2 linked regions of the Blastochloris viridis genome follow. The protein of the gene in region 2 interacts with the protein of the main gene of each other region in a pairwise test. Links are inferred from orthologs where the notes say so. Each region holds a gene or a part of one and is shown on either strand. Other genes may lie near its edges.

The links.
Region 1: the proteins of ftsH (region 2) and hflK interact in binary tests that used the Escherichia coli proteins (3 or more experiments, as listed by UniProt). The link is inferred for Blastochloris viridis from one-to-one orthologs.

What each region holds. Positions count from the first base shown.
Region 1 is NZ_CP012946.1:3,257,677-3,265,429, reverse strand. What follows is about bases 1,697-4,667. They hold hflK (FtsH protease activity modulator HflK), read right to left. Parts: upstream 3,755-4,667; coding sequence 2,639-3,754; downstream 1,697-2,638. Other genes in these bases: BVIR_RS14170 (DUF4169 family protein), read right to left, coding at 4,235-4,441; BVIR_RS14175 (ribbon-helix-helix domain-containing protein), read right to left, coding at 4,012-4,233; hflC (protease modulator HflC), read right to left, coding at 1,746-2,642. Also shown: BVIR_RS14195 (DegQ family serine endoprotease), read right to left, coding at 1-1,232; BVIR_RS14190 (DUF2065 domain-containing protein), read right to left, coding at 1,511-1,696; fumC (class II fumarate hydratase), read left to right, coding at 4,840-6,240; BVIR_RS14160 (TetR/AcrR family transcriptional regulator), read left to right, coding at 6,417-7,061; BVIR_RS14155 (cytochrome c biogenesis CcdA family protein), read right to left, coding at 7,159-7,753.
Region 2 is NZ_CP012946.1:3,049,521-3,057,232, forward strand. Bases 3,003-5,932 are described here. They hold ftsH (ATP-dependent zinc metalloprotease FtsH), read right to left. Parts: upstream 5,457-5,932; coding sequence 3,549-5,456; downstream 3,003-3,548. Other genes in these bases: ispH (4-hydroxy-3-methylbut-2-enyl diphosphate reductase), read right to left, coding at 3,003-3,295; tilS (tRNA lysidine(34) synthetase TilS), read right to left, coding at 5,679-5,932. Outside these bases: BVIR_RS13300 (GGDEF domain-containing protein), read left to right, coding at 1-388; rnhA (ribonuclease HI), read right to left, coding at 485-967; thrB (homoserine kinase), read right to left, coding at 964-1,929; more of ispH, read right to left, coding at 2,288-3,002; more of tilS, read right to left, coding at 5,933-6,686; tol-pal system protein YbgF, read right to left, coding at 6,673-7,712. UniProt on the Escherichia coli protein: Acts as a processive, ATP-dependent zinc metallopeptidase for both cytoplasmic and membrane proteins. Plays a role in the quality control of integral membrane proteins.

The sequences.
Region 1 (7,753 bases), 210 kb from region 2 along the record:
GTCAGCGTCGACAACTCCAGGCCGAGCACCTTGCCGGGCTGCTCCGCCGCGGGCGCCTGTTGCGGCGCGGGCTTGTCGAGCGCGGCCTGCTTTTCGGCCTCTTCGAGCCGGTCCACCATGACCTTCGCGGACTGCTCCTTGCCGCCCCGCAGGAACGCGATCTCGACCGACTTGCCGATCGGCGTTGCCGCCACCACCCGCGGCAGGTCCCGCATCTCCTTCACGTCGCGGCCGTCGAACCGCACGATGACGTCGCCGGCCTTGAGCCCGGCCTTGGCCGCCGGCCCGTTGTCGGTGACGCCGGCGATCAGAGCGCCGTTCGCCTTGCCCATGGCGAGCCCCTCGGCGATCTCGTCGGTGACCTGCTGGATGCGCACCCCGATCCAGCCGCGGCGGGTCTCGCCGAAATTGCGCAACTGTTCGACCACGGGGCTCGCGGTTGCCGACGGCACCGAGAAGCCGATGCCGATCGAGCCGCCCGACGGCGAGATGATGGCGGTATTGATGCCGACCACCTCGCCCTTGAGCGAGAACAGTGGGCCACCGGAATTGCCGCGGTTGATGGCGGCGTCGGTCTGGATGAAGTTGTCGTAGGGTCCCGCGCTGATGTCGCGGTTGCGCGCCGACACGATGCCGAGGGTGACGGTGCCGCCGAGCCCGAACGGGTTGCCGATGGCGATCACCCATTCGCCGAGCCGGAGCTTGTCGGAATCGCCGAGCTTCACCGCCTTCAGCGGCTTGTCGGCCTTCACCTTCAGCACCGCGATGTCGATCTTGGAATCGCGCCCGATCACCTCGGCCTTGAGGCGGGTGGTGTCGTTGAAGGTGACGAAAATCTCGTCGGCCTCTTCGACCACGTGGTTGTTGGTGACGATGATGCCGGACGGATCGATCACGAAGCCGGAGCCGAGCGAGGTCTGCCGGCGCTGGCGGTGGGGATCGAGCGGGTTGTTGCCCTCGCCGCCGTGCTTCTTGAAGAACTCCTCGAAAAACTCCTCGAACGGAGAGCCCGGCGGCAGCTGGGGCATCTGGCCCTTGGCTTCGACGCGGGCGGTGGTCGAGATGTAGACCACCGCGTCGATCACCTTGTCGACGACGTCGGCCACGTCGGGAAGCTCGCGGCTCGCTGGCTGCTGGGCAGACGCGCCGAGGGGCGGCAGCAGGACGGCCACCGCGAGCATGGCTGCGAACCCGGCGCGCAGCAGGCGCGAGGCGCGGGCGGTTGAGGGCATGGCGCTCAGAACTCCTTGTTTCGAACAGGATAGACGCTGGCGCGGACGGGCGCCGAATTCAACCCCTGCCGAGGGACCTTCGGCAACCGCGCCCGTTGCACCGGGCGATCGGCCGGGCTTCGACCTCGGGAGGGTTTTCGCACAGCGCCGGGGCTCCGTGCGTTGAAAATCCGGCCGGCATCGGGCGCCGATGGCATTGGGCGGGCCGGACCTCAGGTCCGACCCGCCCATCGCGAAGCCAAGGATTGCGAGGCCCGGCCGACGTCGCCGGGCCCGCCTCAACCGCGTATCATCCACACCAGCGCGACGCCGAAGACCGCCATCGTCAGCCCGCCGATCCGCAACGCGACGTCGGGGGTGTCGAGAATACGCGCAACCGCCCGCCGCATGGCGTCGGGGGCTGCGGCATACAGCAGGCCCTCGATCGCCAGCATCAAGCCGAGTGCGACAACAAAGTCTCCCATGTCGATCAAGACCTTAGGGCCAGAGTCGTTGGTTCCGAAGGTCTTGCCGTCACGGCTTTGCCGGCGCGGCCGGCTTCCGATCCACCGGATCGTTGAAGAACCGGAAGAACGCCGAATCGGGCGAGATGATCAGGCGAGTGTCGCTGGCCTTGAGGCCGGCTTCGTAGGCCTGCATCGAGCGGTAGAACGCGAAGAAGTCGGGGTCGCGGCCGAACGCGTCTGCGAACACGCGGTTGCGTTCGGCGTCGCCCTCACCGCGCACCTGCTCGCCACGGGCATTGGCATCGCCGAGCAGCACGGTGACGTCGCGATCGGCGCGCGCGGTGATGCGCTGGGCCTGCTCGCGGCCCTGGGCGCGGATCTCGGCCGCCTCACGCTGACGCTCGGTCTTCATCCGCTCGAACACCGCCTGGCTGTTGGCCTCCGGCAAGTCGGCGCGGCGGATGCGGACATCCACCACCTCGACGCCGAGATTGCGGGCCTCGGGCAGCACCTGCTGGCGGATACGCGACATCAGCTGCGCGCGCTCGTCGCGCACGAGCTGGGTGAAGGTCGTCTCGCCGAGCACACGGCGGGTCGCCGAGTTGAGGATCACCGCCAGCCGGGTGTTGGCGCCCTGGATGGTGCCGACGGTCTGGAAGAAGCGCAGCGGATCGTTGACGCGGTAGCGCGCAAACGCATCCACCACAATGCGCTTCTGGTCGGCGGCGATCACCTCCTGAGGCGGCGCGTCGAGGTCGAGCACGCGGTTGTCGAAGAAAATGACGGTATCGACGAACGGCAGCTTGAAGGCGAGGCCGGGGTCGCGGATTATCCGCACCGGCTCGCCAAGGCGCAGCACCAGCGCCAACTGGGTCTGATGCACGACGAAGGTGGCCGAATAGCCGACGATCACCAGCGCTGCCAGGATGACGAACGCAATTCCAGCGAAGACTCCGCCCTTCATCGCGTTCCCCCCTGGGTTTGATTGGTGCGCCGCTGCAGGCTGTCGAGCGGGAGGTAGGGCACCACGCCCTGGCCCTGCTTCTGGTCGATGATCACCTTGTCCATATTGCCGAACACGCGCTCCATCGTTTCCAGATAGAGGCGCTCGCGCGTCACCTCCGGCGCCTTCTTGTATTCCTCATAGATCTGGGTGAAGCGGCTGGCGGCACCGCGGGCCTCGGTGACGGTCCGCTCGCGGTACGCTTCGGCCGACTGGGTGACGCGGGCGGCGTCGCCGCGCGCCTCGGGCACCACGCGGTTGGCGTAGCTCTGGGCTTCGTTCTGGGCGCGCTCGGCGTCGGCACGCGCCGCCTGCACGTCGCGGAAGGCGTCGATTACCTGGCTGGGCGGGTCGACCTTCTGCATCTGAACCTGGCGGATCAGCACGCCGGCGCCGTACTCGTCGAGGGTTTTCTGCATCAACTCCTGGACGCCGGCTTCGATCGCCTGGCGGGCGCCGGTCAGGATCGGCTGAATGTCGCGACGGCCGACCACCTCGCGCATCGCGCTCTCGGCCACCGCCTTGATGGTGCCTTCCTGGTTCTGGATGTTGAACAGGAAGTCTCCGGCCTTGGCGATCTGCCAGAACACCGTGAAGTCGATGTCGACGATATTCTCGTCGCCGGTCAGCATCAGGCTTTCTTCGGGAACGTCGCGCACCACGGTATTGCGCCGGGAGTCGTCGAACTGGCGCATGCCGACGTCGATGCGGTTGACGGTGGTCACCTTCGGGGTCAGCGCGGTCTCGATCGGCCAGGGCAGGTGGTAGTTCAAGCCCGGCTGGGTGGTCTGGACGTATTTGCCGAACCGCAGCACCACGCCCTGTTCGTCGGGTTCGACCCGGTAGAAGCCCGACAGCATCCAAAGGCCGACCAGGACGACGGCGCCGATGGCGATGCCCCGGCCGCCGAACGAGCCGTTGGGCAGCACGGTTCGCAGACGATCCTGCCCCCGCCGTATCAGGTCCTCAAGGTCCGGCGAGCTGGGTCCGCTGGGCTGGGGGCCGCTGCCCCAGGGGCCGCGCGGCCCCTGTCCCCACGGTCCGCCGCCGCCGCTCTGGTTGCTCCAGGGCATCGATCGTTCCTTCCTGTCATGCCGACGCCGGAAGTCGGCTCGCGACCCCGGCGCCCAATTCCGTCGAAAAACCCGATGGACAGCAGGCTTTTCAGCGAACGGATACGAAACACCGGCCGTGCGGCCGGGTTTCATCCTTGCCGTCGGCGCATGCGCGACGCGGTCTTGGCCGGGATATAGGAACGCAGCAAGCCCTTTCAACGGATCGCGGGCCCGAACGGCCACACCAGGGCGTTCTCGGACCGAAAATGCGACGATCAGCGCGGGCGGCTGCGGTAGTGGTCGAGCACGAACAGCCGGATGGCGGAGGACAGGTTGCCGTGGTTGCGGCCGCCGTCGATCGAGGCGACGAGGTCCGACAGCGTGGTCCTGCGCAGCAAGGCGATCTCCTTCAGCGCATCCCAGAACGCATCCTCGAGGCTGACGCTGGTCTTGTGGCCTGCGATCACGATCGATCGCTTCACCACCGGGCTCTTCATCTCATTCGCCCTTTTCGTGGTCATCGGCATCGCAGCCTTCACGTTTATGGGCGTCGAGGTCACGGACAGCTCTTTCACGCCGGGTCTCCTCAATCGCGCGCTCGGCCTTGGTGCGGCCGTGGCGCAGCCTGTTGCTTGACGCAATGGCATCGGCCTCGATGCGCGCCTTTTTCTTGCGCGCCCGCCGCAAATTGATCACCTCAACCATGGATGACGAATCCGAGGCCCCAATGCCAAGCTGGATGGGCCCGCAGCCATACCAGGGCAAGCCGAAGCTGGGCACATCCGTTGATGTGAGAATTTATACCAATTCCGGTCGATAGGAAAGTTCCGGAAATCATTTTCCTACAAATAGATCGGGCAGCGTTAAGCAATAGACATTGCTCGCATATTCGATTCGGCCGCGCGCGAACGGCGCCCTTAGCCAATTACCCGTACGCGTTCGATAGCGACCAAATGCCGGTTTCGCATTGTCAAATAACGCACAGTTGATCGGATGCAATTCCCAGCCGTCGGGCCACGGATTCCGGCCGCCGTGATTTGGGTCCCAATATCGCGCCGACGTGGTATGAGCGCGCGATCTTCACACCAGCGGACCTAATTGCCATGACGACGCGTCCTCAAACCCGCACCGAAACCGACACCTTCGGCCCGATCGAGGTGCCGGCGGATCGCTACTGGGGCGCCCAGACCCAGCGCTCGCTCGGCAATTTCAAGATCGGCTGGGAGCGGCAGCCGCTGCCGGTGGTGCGTGCGCTCGGCATCGTCAAGCGCGCGAGCGCCGAGACCAACCGCGACCTCGGCAGGCTCGATGCCACGCTGGCCGATGCCATCGTCAACGCCGCGCAGGAGGTGGTCGACGGCAAGCTCAACGACCATTTTCCGCTGGTGGTGTGGCAGACCGGCTCCGGCACCCAGTCCAACATGAATGCCAACGAGGTGATCTCGAACCGCGCCATCGAGATGCTGGGCGGGGTGCAGGGCTCGAAGAAGCCGGTCCACCCCAACGACCACGTCAACATGAGCCAGTCGTCGAACGACACCTACCCGACGGCCATGCACGTCGCCAGCGCCGAGCAGGTGGTGCACGAGCTGTTGCCGGCGCTGCGCCACCTTCAGGCCGCCCTCGACGCCAAGGCCAAGGCGTTCGCCCACATCATCAAGATCGGCCGCACCCACACCCAGGATGCCACGCCCCTCACCCTCGGCCAGGAGTTCTCCGGCTATGCCAAGCAGGTCGAGAACGGCATCGCCCGCATCGAGCTGACGCTGCCGGGCTTGATGCAGCTCGCCCAGGGCGGCACCGCGGTCGGCACCGGGCTCAACGCGCCGAAAGGCTTTGCCGAGAAGGTGGCCGAGCGCATTGCCGCCATCACCGGGCTGCCGTTCACCTCCGCGCCCAACAAGTTCGAGGCGCTCGCCGCCCACGACGCCATGGTGTTCACCCATGGCGCCATCAACACCGTGGCGGCCTCGCTGTTCAAGATCGCCAACGACATCCGCCTGCTGGGGTCCGGCCCGCGCTCGGGGCTGGGCGAGCTGTCGCTGCCGGAAAACGAACCCGGCTCATCGATCATGCCCGGCAAGGTCAACCCGACCCAGTGCGAGGCGATGACGATGGTGTGCGTGCACATCTTCGGAAACCAGACATCGATCACCTTCGCCGGCAGCCAGGGTCACTTCGAACTCAACGTCTACAACCCGGTGATGGCCTATAATCTGCTTCAGTCGATCCGGCTGATGGCCGACGCCGCGGTCAGCTTCGCCGACAATTGCGTGGTGGGCATCGAGGCCCGCGAGGACAACATCAAGGCGGCGCTCGACCGCTCGCTGATGCTGGTCACCGCGCTCGCCCCCAAGATCGGCTATGATGCCGCCGCCAAGATCGCCAAGACCGCGCACAAGAACGGCACCACGCTTCGCCAGGAGGCGGTCGGCGGCGGCTACGTCACCGACGCCGAGTTCGACGCCGTCGTGCGCCCGGAGAAGATGATCGGGCCGGAGTGATCCGGCGCCGATCATCGGGGCACCGGGCGGCGCGCCGGCGATCCGCAGCCAGATGGGCCGGGGCGATTGCCGGCCCGCCACCCCGGCCGGCGCAAGCCCGCCGCGGCACGGCCGGGGTCACGCCCAAGCCACGCGAATGTCGACGCTGCCGCCGCCGTCATGTAAGACACCATCACATGAACTGGTCCAAGGACAACGGTCGTTCGGGGTCGCGCGGCTATCATCACGGCAATCTCCGGGAGACGCTGATTCGCGCCGCCCTCGAACTGATCGCCGAGAAGGGGCCGGCCGGCTTCACCATCGCTGAAGCGGCACGCTGGGCCGGGGTCAGCCCGGCGGCGCCGTACCGCCATTTCCGCGACCGCGACGAGTTGATGGCCGAGGTGGCGCGCCGCGGCTTCGAGGGCCTGGCAACCCAGCTGGAGGCGGCGTGGGACGGCGGGCGGCCCAGCCCGTTCCTGGCGTTCGAGCGGCTCGGCAAGGCCTATCTGGCGTTCGCCCGCGCCGAGCCGGCCGCCTATTCGGCTATGTTCGAGGCCGGGGTGCCGCCGGACGATCCGCCGACGCTGCGCGAGGCGGGCGATCAGGCGTTCGCCGTGGTCCGCACCGCGGCCGAGGCGCTGGCCGCTACCGTGCCACCGGCCAACCGGCCGCCGGCGGCGATGGTAGCGTTGCACATCTGGTCACTGTCGCACGGCATCGCCTCGTTGTTCGGCCGCGGCGACCGTGCCCGCCGCAAGCTGCCGATGCCGCCGGAAGACCTGCTGGAGGCTGGCATGCTGGTCTATCTGCGCGGGCTCGGCCTGCCGGACGCGCGCTAGCGCATCCGACCTGACTGCACCAAGTCGGACGATCTTTGTGATCTCGCATTTTCTTTCGCACAACCGGATCCCACTTGTGCGGAAAATGCTCTGACTGTCAGAACGAAAACGCCAGCATGCCGGAGCTGGCAATGATGATGCCGAACACGATCAACACAGCGCCGCTGACGACGCGCACCACCGAGGGGTGCTTCTGCAGCGCGCGCAGGCGCTGGCGGGCTCCCTGCGACAGATAGCCGACTGCGAGCATCGGCACCGCGAAACCGGCAGCGTAAACCGTCAGCAGGGCAATGCCGTGGCTCATGTCGGCGCGGCTGGCGACCTGGGCCAGGATGCCGGACAGCATCGGGCCGACGCAGGGAATCCAGACCACGCCCAGCGTCATGCCGAGCAGCAGCCCGGACCCAAGGCGATCGCCGGCAACAAAATTAAGCCCAGAGAGAAAGCCGAGGCGCTTGAAAGGGTTGATGTCGAGCAGCAGCAGCACGCCGAACCCGGCGATCAAGACACCGGCACCACGTTCGACCTGCGGCATGACGGCGGCGACCAGGCCGCCGAACAGCGCGCTGGCAACGCCCATCAGGATGAACGTCAGCGCCAGCCCGAGCACGATCAGCACCGGCCGGGCGCGGTGGTCGTCGTTTCCGCCGGTGACGATGATCGGCAGCACCGGCAGCACGCACGGGCTGAGC
Region 2 (7,712 bases):
GTCGGCGGCGCTGTTCTACATCGACCTCGACGGCTTCAAGGCCATCAACGACCGCCGCGGCCACGCCGCCGGCGATGCGGTGCTGACCGCGGTCAGCGCGACGCTGGTGTCCCACGTCCGCGCGTCGGACCGCATCGCCCGGCTCGGCGGCGACGAATTCGCACTGATCCTTTGGAACATCCGTCCGGACGACGCCGAGCGCAAGGCGCGCGCGCTGGAGGAGATGATCGCGGCGCTGCCGGCGGGCCGCAACGAAGCCGGCGAGCCCGAACTCGGCGCCTCGGTCGGGGTGACCATGATTACCGGCGACGACACCCCCGCGGTGGCCGAAGCGCGGGCCGACCGCGCCATGTATGTGCGCAAGAACGCCCGTGGCGGCGGCAGGTAAAGCCCGCCGTGCTCGGGCGCGGCAGGATGCTCGGGCGACCGCCCGGTGCCATCGACTCGGCGGATGCTCTGGCCGCGACCCGGCGATGAGGCCGGCTTAACCTCGCCGGCCCTTCAGGAACGGCGTCATGCCGGCGCGGGCCAGCGCATCGGCGCGCTCGTTGTGCTCGTGGCCGGCGTGACCGCGCACCCAGTGCCACTCGACGGTATGGGCATTGCGCGCAGCGTCGAGCCGCTGCCACAGGTCGATGTTCTTGACCGGCGAGCCCGACGCGGTGCGCCAGCCCTTGCGCTTCCAGCCGCCGATCCACGCGGTGATGCCCTGGCGCAGATACTGGCTGTCGGTGTGGAGGTCGACCACGCACGGCCGCGTCAAGGCTTCCAGCGCCGAGATCGCCGCCAGCAGCTCCATGCGGTTGTTGGTCGTCTGCGCCTCACCGCCGCTGAGCTCCTTCTCGGCACCGTCGCAGCTGAGGATCGCACCCCAGCCGCCCGGCCCGGGGTTGCCCGAGCAGGCGCCGTCGGTCCATACCGTCACCCGTTTCGCCGCCTTGGCCGCAGCCTCCTCTGCCGCGGTCATGCCGCCAGCCCATAGTCGCGGGCCGAGGAGGCGTAGCGGTGGAAGCGCAGCTTCTTCAGGTACTCGATGGGATCCTTGGGCCTGACCAGCGCGCCGGCCGGCACGTTCAGCCAGTCGACCAGGCGGGTCAGCAGAAAGCGCAGCGCCGCGCCGCGGCAGAGCAGCGGCAGCGCGTCGCGTTCCGCCGCCGACAGCGGCCGCACCGCCTCGTAGCGTTGCAGCAAGGCGCGGCCCTTGGTGACGTTGAACGAGGCGTCGGGCTCGAAGCACCAGGCGTTGAGGCCCACCGCAATGTCGTAGGCCAGGGTGTCGGTGCAGGCGAAATAGAAGTCGATCAGGCCGGACAATCGGTTGCCGAGGAAGAACACATTGTCGGGGAAGAGGTCGGCGTGGATGACGCCGGCCGGCAGGCCGCTCGGCCAGCTGGTTTCGGCGACCGCCAGTTCCTCGGCGATCAGCGCGCCCAGCCCCGGCGCCACGGTGTCGGTGCGGTAGCCGGCGCGCTTGGCCAGCGGACGCCAGCCCGCCACCGACAGCGCGTTGGCGCGCGTCATCGCGAAATCGGCGCCGGCGAGGTGGAGCCGGGCCAGCGCCGCGCCGACCTCGCCGCAATGCTCGGCGCTGGGCCGGCGCACCGACATGCCGTCAAGAAAAGTGACGATGGCGGCGGGGCGGCCGGCCAGGGTGCCGAGCGCGGTGCCGCCCTTGGTCTTCACCGGCAGCGGGCACGTCAGGCCGCGGTCGGCCAGGTGCTCCATCAAGGCGATGAAGAACGGCAGATCGTCCGGGTCGACCCGCTTCTCGTACAGCGTCAGGATGAAATAGCCGGCGGTGGTGTGGATCAGGTAGTTGGTGTTCTCCACGCCCTCGGCGATGCCCTTGCAGGACAACAACTGGCCCAGGTCGTAGAGGTCGAGGAACGCCGAAAGCTCGTCGGTTCCGACGTCGGTATAGACAGCCATCGTCCGCTCGCGCTCGCTTAAGTCCCATCATGGCCCGACCGCGACGGATCGCGTCGTGATCCCGAACCAACCTCGCCGAAAAATCCTTGATCGGAAAGGGACTTTTCGGCGACCGGCCTTTGAGCTCCGGCCTGATCGGCCGGATTTCGGATCAGACCCTAATTGATTGAGTCCATGAATGAAGTGTCCGCGGCACCTGGAGGCCGGGTGCCGGACGCCATCCCTTAGAGCATGATGTGCAAAACTGGAAAGCGGTTTTGCGAAAAAAACCTGCCCGAACACACCTCAGCTCGCGCCAGCGACACCGCGGGCGCGGTGGGCCTTCGCTGGCGTCGGTGCAGATCGGCCGGAGGCGGTGTCAGGCGGCGTCCGGCCGCAGTTCGCGCGGTAGCGGGAAGAACATGTCTTCCTTGACCGTGGTCACGGTGCTGACGGTGATGGCGTAGCGCTCGGCGAACGCGGCCAGGATCTCTTCCACCAGCACTTCCGGCGCCGAGGCGCCGGCGGTAAGCCCGAGCCGGGCGATACCCTCGAAGCGACTCCAGTCGATCTCGTCGGCGCGCTGCACCAGGACGGCGACCTTGCAGCCGGCGCGCTCGGCGGCTTCGCGCAGGCGCTGTGAATTCGAGGAGTTGGGCGCGCCGACCACCACCAAAGCGTCGACCATCGGCGCCACCTGCTTCACCGCCTCCTGGCGGTTGGTGGTGGCGTAGCAGATGTCCTCGATGTGCGGGCCGGCAACCGCCGGAAAGCGCCGCTTCAGCGCGGCGATGGCGTCGCGGGTGTCGTCGACCGACAATGTGGTCTGGGTGACAAAAGCGAGGTCCTTACCGGCCGGCGGCTCGAACGCCTCGATGTCCTCCACCGTCTCGACCAGGGTGACGGCGCCATCGGGCAATTGGCCCATGGTGCCGATCACCTCGGGGTGGCCGGCGTGGCCGACCAGCACGACGTGGCGACCGCGCTTGAAATGGATCTCGGCCTCGCGGTGGACCTTGGTCACCAGCGGACAGGTGGCGTCGAGCGTGAGCAGGTGGCGGCCGCCGGCAGCTTCGCCCACGGTCTTTGGCACGCCGTGGGCGGAGAAGATCACCGGCGCGCCGGTGTCCGGAACCTCGTGGAGATCCTTGACGAACACCGCGCCCTTGGCCTTGAGGCTTTCCACCACGAAGCGGTTGTGGACGATCTCGTGGCGGACATAGACCGGCGGCCCGAAGCGCCTGAGCGCCGTTTCGACCACGTCGATCGCCCGCGTCACGCCGGCGCAGAAGCCGCGCGGCGAACACAGCAGAATTTCCAGCGGCGGCAAGGTCTCTACCGGGGCGGTCCCGACCGGGGATTTTGCGGTCATCGCGGGCTCGGTCATCGCGGCCTCATGAGGTGGCCTCGGGTTCAGCGGCACGGCCGGCACATGACCCCCCACGCTGCGGAGTGTCAAGGCGCGGCAGTTGCGGAGGCGAGCGTCAGGGGCGGCGACACGTTGGCCCGCTGCGGCGATGGCGCCCGCCGAAAACCGCCGGTCGAGAGGCGCGGCGAAGGGAAGAACCATCCTCCCAAACGCAACAGACCCCGGCGAAGCCGGGGCCTGTCGTTTAGGTCATTGGGCTGGACGCTGAGCCTCAGGCCTGCGGCTGGGGCTCCAGGCCGCCCTCGCCCTTCGGGCGCGGCCGGCGCGGGATGGCCGAGGACCGGGTCTGTGCCGGCTCCGGCTCGATTTCGCGCACCGGCGGGTTGCCGTCGAGCAGGTTCTTGATCTCGTCGCCGGTCAGGGTCTCGTATTCGAGCAGACCCCTGGCCAGCGCCTCAAGCCCCTCGCGCTTCTCGGTCAGGATGCGGGTCGCCTCCTGGTGGCCCTCCTCGATCAGGCGGCGAACCTCCTTATCGATGGTCTGGGCGGTGACCTCGGAGATGTTCTGCTGGCGCGACACCGACATGCCGAGGAACACCTCGTCCTGGTTCTCGCCATAGGCCACCGTGCCGAGCTGATCGGAGAAGCCCCAGCGCGTCACCATCAGGCGGGCCAGACGGGTGGCCTGCTCGATGTCGGACTGGGCGCCGGAGGTGACCTTCTCCTTGCCGAACACCAGCTCCTCGGCGACGCGTCCACCCATCATGATGGCGAGGCGCGACGTCATCTGCTCGTAGCTCATCGACATCTTGTCGCGCTCGGGCAGCTGCATGACCATGCCCAGCGCCCGGCCGCGCGGGATGATGGTGGCCTTGTGCACCGGATCGGTGGCGGGAACGCTGAGGGCTACGATCGCGTGGCCGCCTTCGTGATAGGCGGTCAGCATCTTCTCCTCTTCGGTCATCACCAGCGACTTGCGCTCGGCGCCCATCATGACCTTGTCCTTGGCGTCCTCGAACTCGGCCTGGGTGACCATGCGCTTGTTGCGCCGGGCCGCCATCAGTGCCGCCTCGTTGACGAGGTTCATCAGGTCGGCGCCGGAGAAGCCGGGAGTGCCGCGGGCGATGGTCTTGAGGTTGACGTCCGGCGACAGCGGCACCTTGCGGACGTGAACCTTGAGGATCTGCTCGCGGCCGATCACGTCCGGATTGGGCACCACCACCTGCCGATCGAACCGGCCCGGGCGCAGCAGCGCCGGGTCGAGCACGTCCGGCCGGTTGGTGGCGGCGATCAGGATCACGCCCTCATTGGCCTCGAAGCCATCCATCTCGACCAGGAGCTGGTTCAAGGTCTGCTCGCGCTCGTCGTTGCCGCCGCCGAGACCGGCGCCGCGATGACGGCCGACCGCGTCGATCTCATCGATGAAGATGATGCACGGCGCGTTCTTCTTGGCCTGCTCGAACATGTCGCGGACGCGGGAGGCGCCGACGCCGACGAACATCTCGACGAAGTCCGAACCGGAGATGGTGAAGAACGGCACGTTGGCTTCGCCGGCCACCGCACGGGCGATCAGCGTCTTGCCGGTGCCGGGAGGGCCGACCAGCAGCACGCCGCGCGGGATGCGGCCGCCGAGGCGCTGGAACTTCTGCGGATCGCGCAGGAATTCGACGATCTCCTGCAGATCCTGCTTGGCCTCGTCAACGCCGGCGACGTCCTCGAAGGTGACGCGGCCGTGCGCCTCGGTCAGCAGCTTGGCCCGCGACTTGCCAAAGCCCATCGCCTTGCCGGCGCCACCCTGCATCTGCCGGCTGAGGAAAATCCACACCGCGATCAAGGCGACGAACGGCAGCCAGGAGAACACCAGCTGCATGAACCAGGGCGTATCCTGCTGCGGGCGGGCGGTGATGGTCACGCCCTTACCGTACAGCCGCTGGACGAGGTTGGGGTCGGAGGGCGCATAGGTCTGGAACGCGCGGCCGTCGTTGAAGTGGCCGGTGACGTTCGCCCCCTCGATCACCACGTCTCGCACGCGGCTCTGGTCGATTTCGGCCAAAAGCTGCGAGAACGGAATCTCGTTGGCCTGTTGGCGCTGACCCGGATTCTGGAACAGCGTGAACAGAGCCAGCAGCAGCAGGACGATGATGACCCAGAGCGCGAAATTTCGAAGGTTTCCGTTCATCTGGTTCCCCTGCGGAACGGCAAAACGCCGCCCGCGTCGTAATCCGGAACGAAACCTTCGTCCGGAGCGGTCGTTAAGGACGCTCGCCGGCCGGCGCCGCCTGTTGAACCCTAATCTAGGGTTCGCCGGGAGGCACCACAAGGGAAGCGGCTTGCAACAGCAAACACGGGTCGCTTTGGCGGCTCCTGGCTCTCCAACGTACTGCCGAGGTCCATTACCGGATCATTTACGCCGCGGCGGCGCCGGCTCGACGATGACGACACCACCCGCGGCGGTGACCATGGCACCGGCCAAGGTGCGGCGGAACGGACCCCCGCCCCACCCCGCCAGCAGCGCCGCGTGAAGCTGCTCCAGCTTGGCGAGTTCGACCGGACCCTCGTGTCCGACGCGGTCCACCGCGCGGCCGAGCAGCCTGAGGCCAATCTCGGCCGGCAGGCCGGCAAACCCTTCGGCATCAAGAAAAATCCTGCCGCCGTCATCGCCGCGGCCCACCGCTGCCGCTGCGGTGTCGGTCGCCGCCTCGAGCGCCGCGTCGGCCCGCGCCGCCCGCGCGGCAAGGCGCGCCAGCCGCTCCGCCGACAGCCCCTCGCCGGCCAGTGCCGCCGCCGCCGCCCGCAGCCGCGGCCGGGCGAACCGCGAATCGGCGTTGCTGGGATCCTCGCTCCAGGCGAGGCCGCGCGCTTCGAGCGTGGCAATCAGCCGCGCCTTGGCCACCGCCAACAGCGGTCGGTGAAGCCGAATCGCGCCGCGCCGGTCGAGCGGACGCATGGCGGCCAGCCCGGCCAGCCCGGAGCCGGCCGCAAGCCGCAGCAGCACGGTCTCGGCCTGGTCGTCCAGGGTGTGGGCGGTGGCGACATCCTCGGCGCCGAAGTCGGCTGCGGCACCGGCGATGAGGTCGTAGCGGGCGGCGCGGGCCGCCGCCATCAGGCCGGTCGCCGGCTTGTCGCCCTGCCAGACCAGGGTGCGGTGGCCCACCTTGAGGCTGGCGGCAAGGCATGCCACCGCCGCGGCCTCGGCGGCGGCTTCGCGGCGCAGGCCGTGATCGACGGTGACGGCGAGGAGTTCGGGAAAGTGCGGCGCGGTGCGGCGCCGGTCGGCGGCGAGGGCCAGCAGCGCGGTGGAATCGGGGCCGCCGGAGACGGCGAGGACCAGGCGCGGGAGATCGGAGAGAGGTTCAAGCAGGCGGGCAGCCTCGGCTGGATCGAGCGGCGCTGCCTCAGCAGCGGCCACGCTTCTTCTCCTGCTCCAGCCCCTGCTTCACGCTCTGGGGCGCGTTGGGATGCTTGCGGCTGGCCTCGCCGAACGTGGCGCAGGCGGCCTCGCGCTCGCCGAGCGCGGCCAGCGACTGGCCGAGCCGGAGCAGCGCGTTCGGCGCCACCTGGGCCTTGGGGTAGTCGCTCGAGACCTTGAGAAACTGCTCAGCGGCATCGCGATAGCGCTGGCGCTGGTACAGGCTCTCGCCCAGCCAGTAGGTGGCGTTCGGCACCAGCTTGTCACGCGGATAGGCGCGCAGGAAGCCGCGGAACCCGGTCTCGGCGGTCTCATGGTCCTGCTGCAGCACGGCGTTGTAGGCGCGCTGGTAATCGGCCTGCGCGGAGCCGCCGCCGGGCGGCAGCGCCGCCTGCTGGGCGGGCGCCGGCGCGCGGGCGCCATCGGCGGTGCCGGCGCGCCCCGGCAACGCCGGCGGAATCACCGGCGGCGGCGGAGGCGGCGCCAAAGTGGGATCGGATGCCGCCCGCGACGCCAGCCCGGTGATGTCGAGCGGCTGGCCGAAGTCGCGGCCACCGGGGGCGCCGACCGGGCCGTCACCGGGCGGAACCGGCGCGGAACTGCTGCCGAGCGCGCGTGGGGCGCCGGGGGCGCCGGGCGTGGCCGAGGGATCGAACACATCGGAGCGGCGCTGCGGCGCGGCACCGGGCGCAGGCGCCGCCTGTGGCGGGCGCTGCGGCGCCGGCGCTGCGGCACCGCCGCGGCCGCCCAGTTCCTGGAAGCGGTACTCGAAATCCTCCTGCATGCGGCGCAGGTTCTGTTCGAGTTGCTGGTTGCGGAACTGGAGCTGTTCGATCTGGCCGTTGAGCTGGCGCAGTTGGCCTTCGATCTGGTTGAGCCGGACGATCAGCTCACCGCCATCGACCCGCGGCTCGGCCTGCGGCGGGGACCCGAACAGCTGGGCCAGCGGCGAGGACACCTCGCCAGGCGGCCGCAGGTCGGACCGGTCCAAACCGGATTGGGCCAGCACCGGGGCGGAGGCCACCA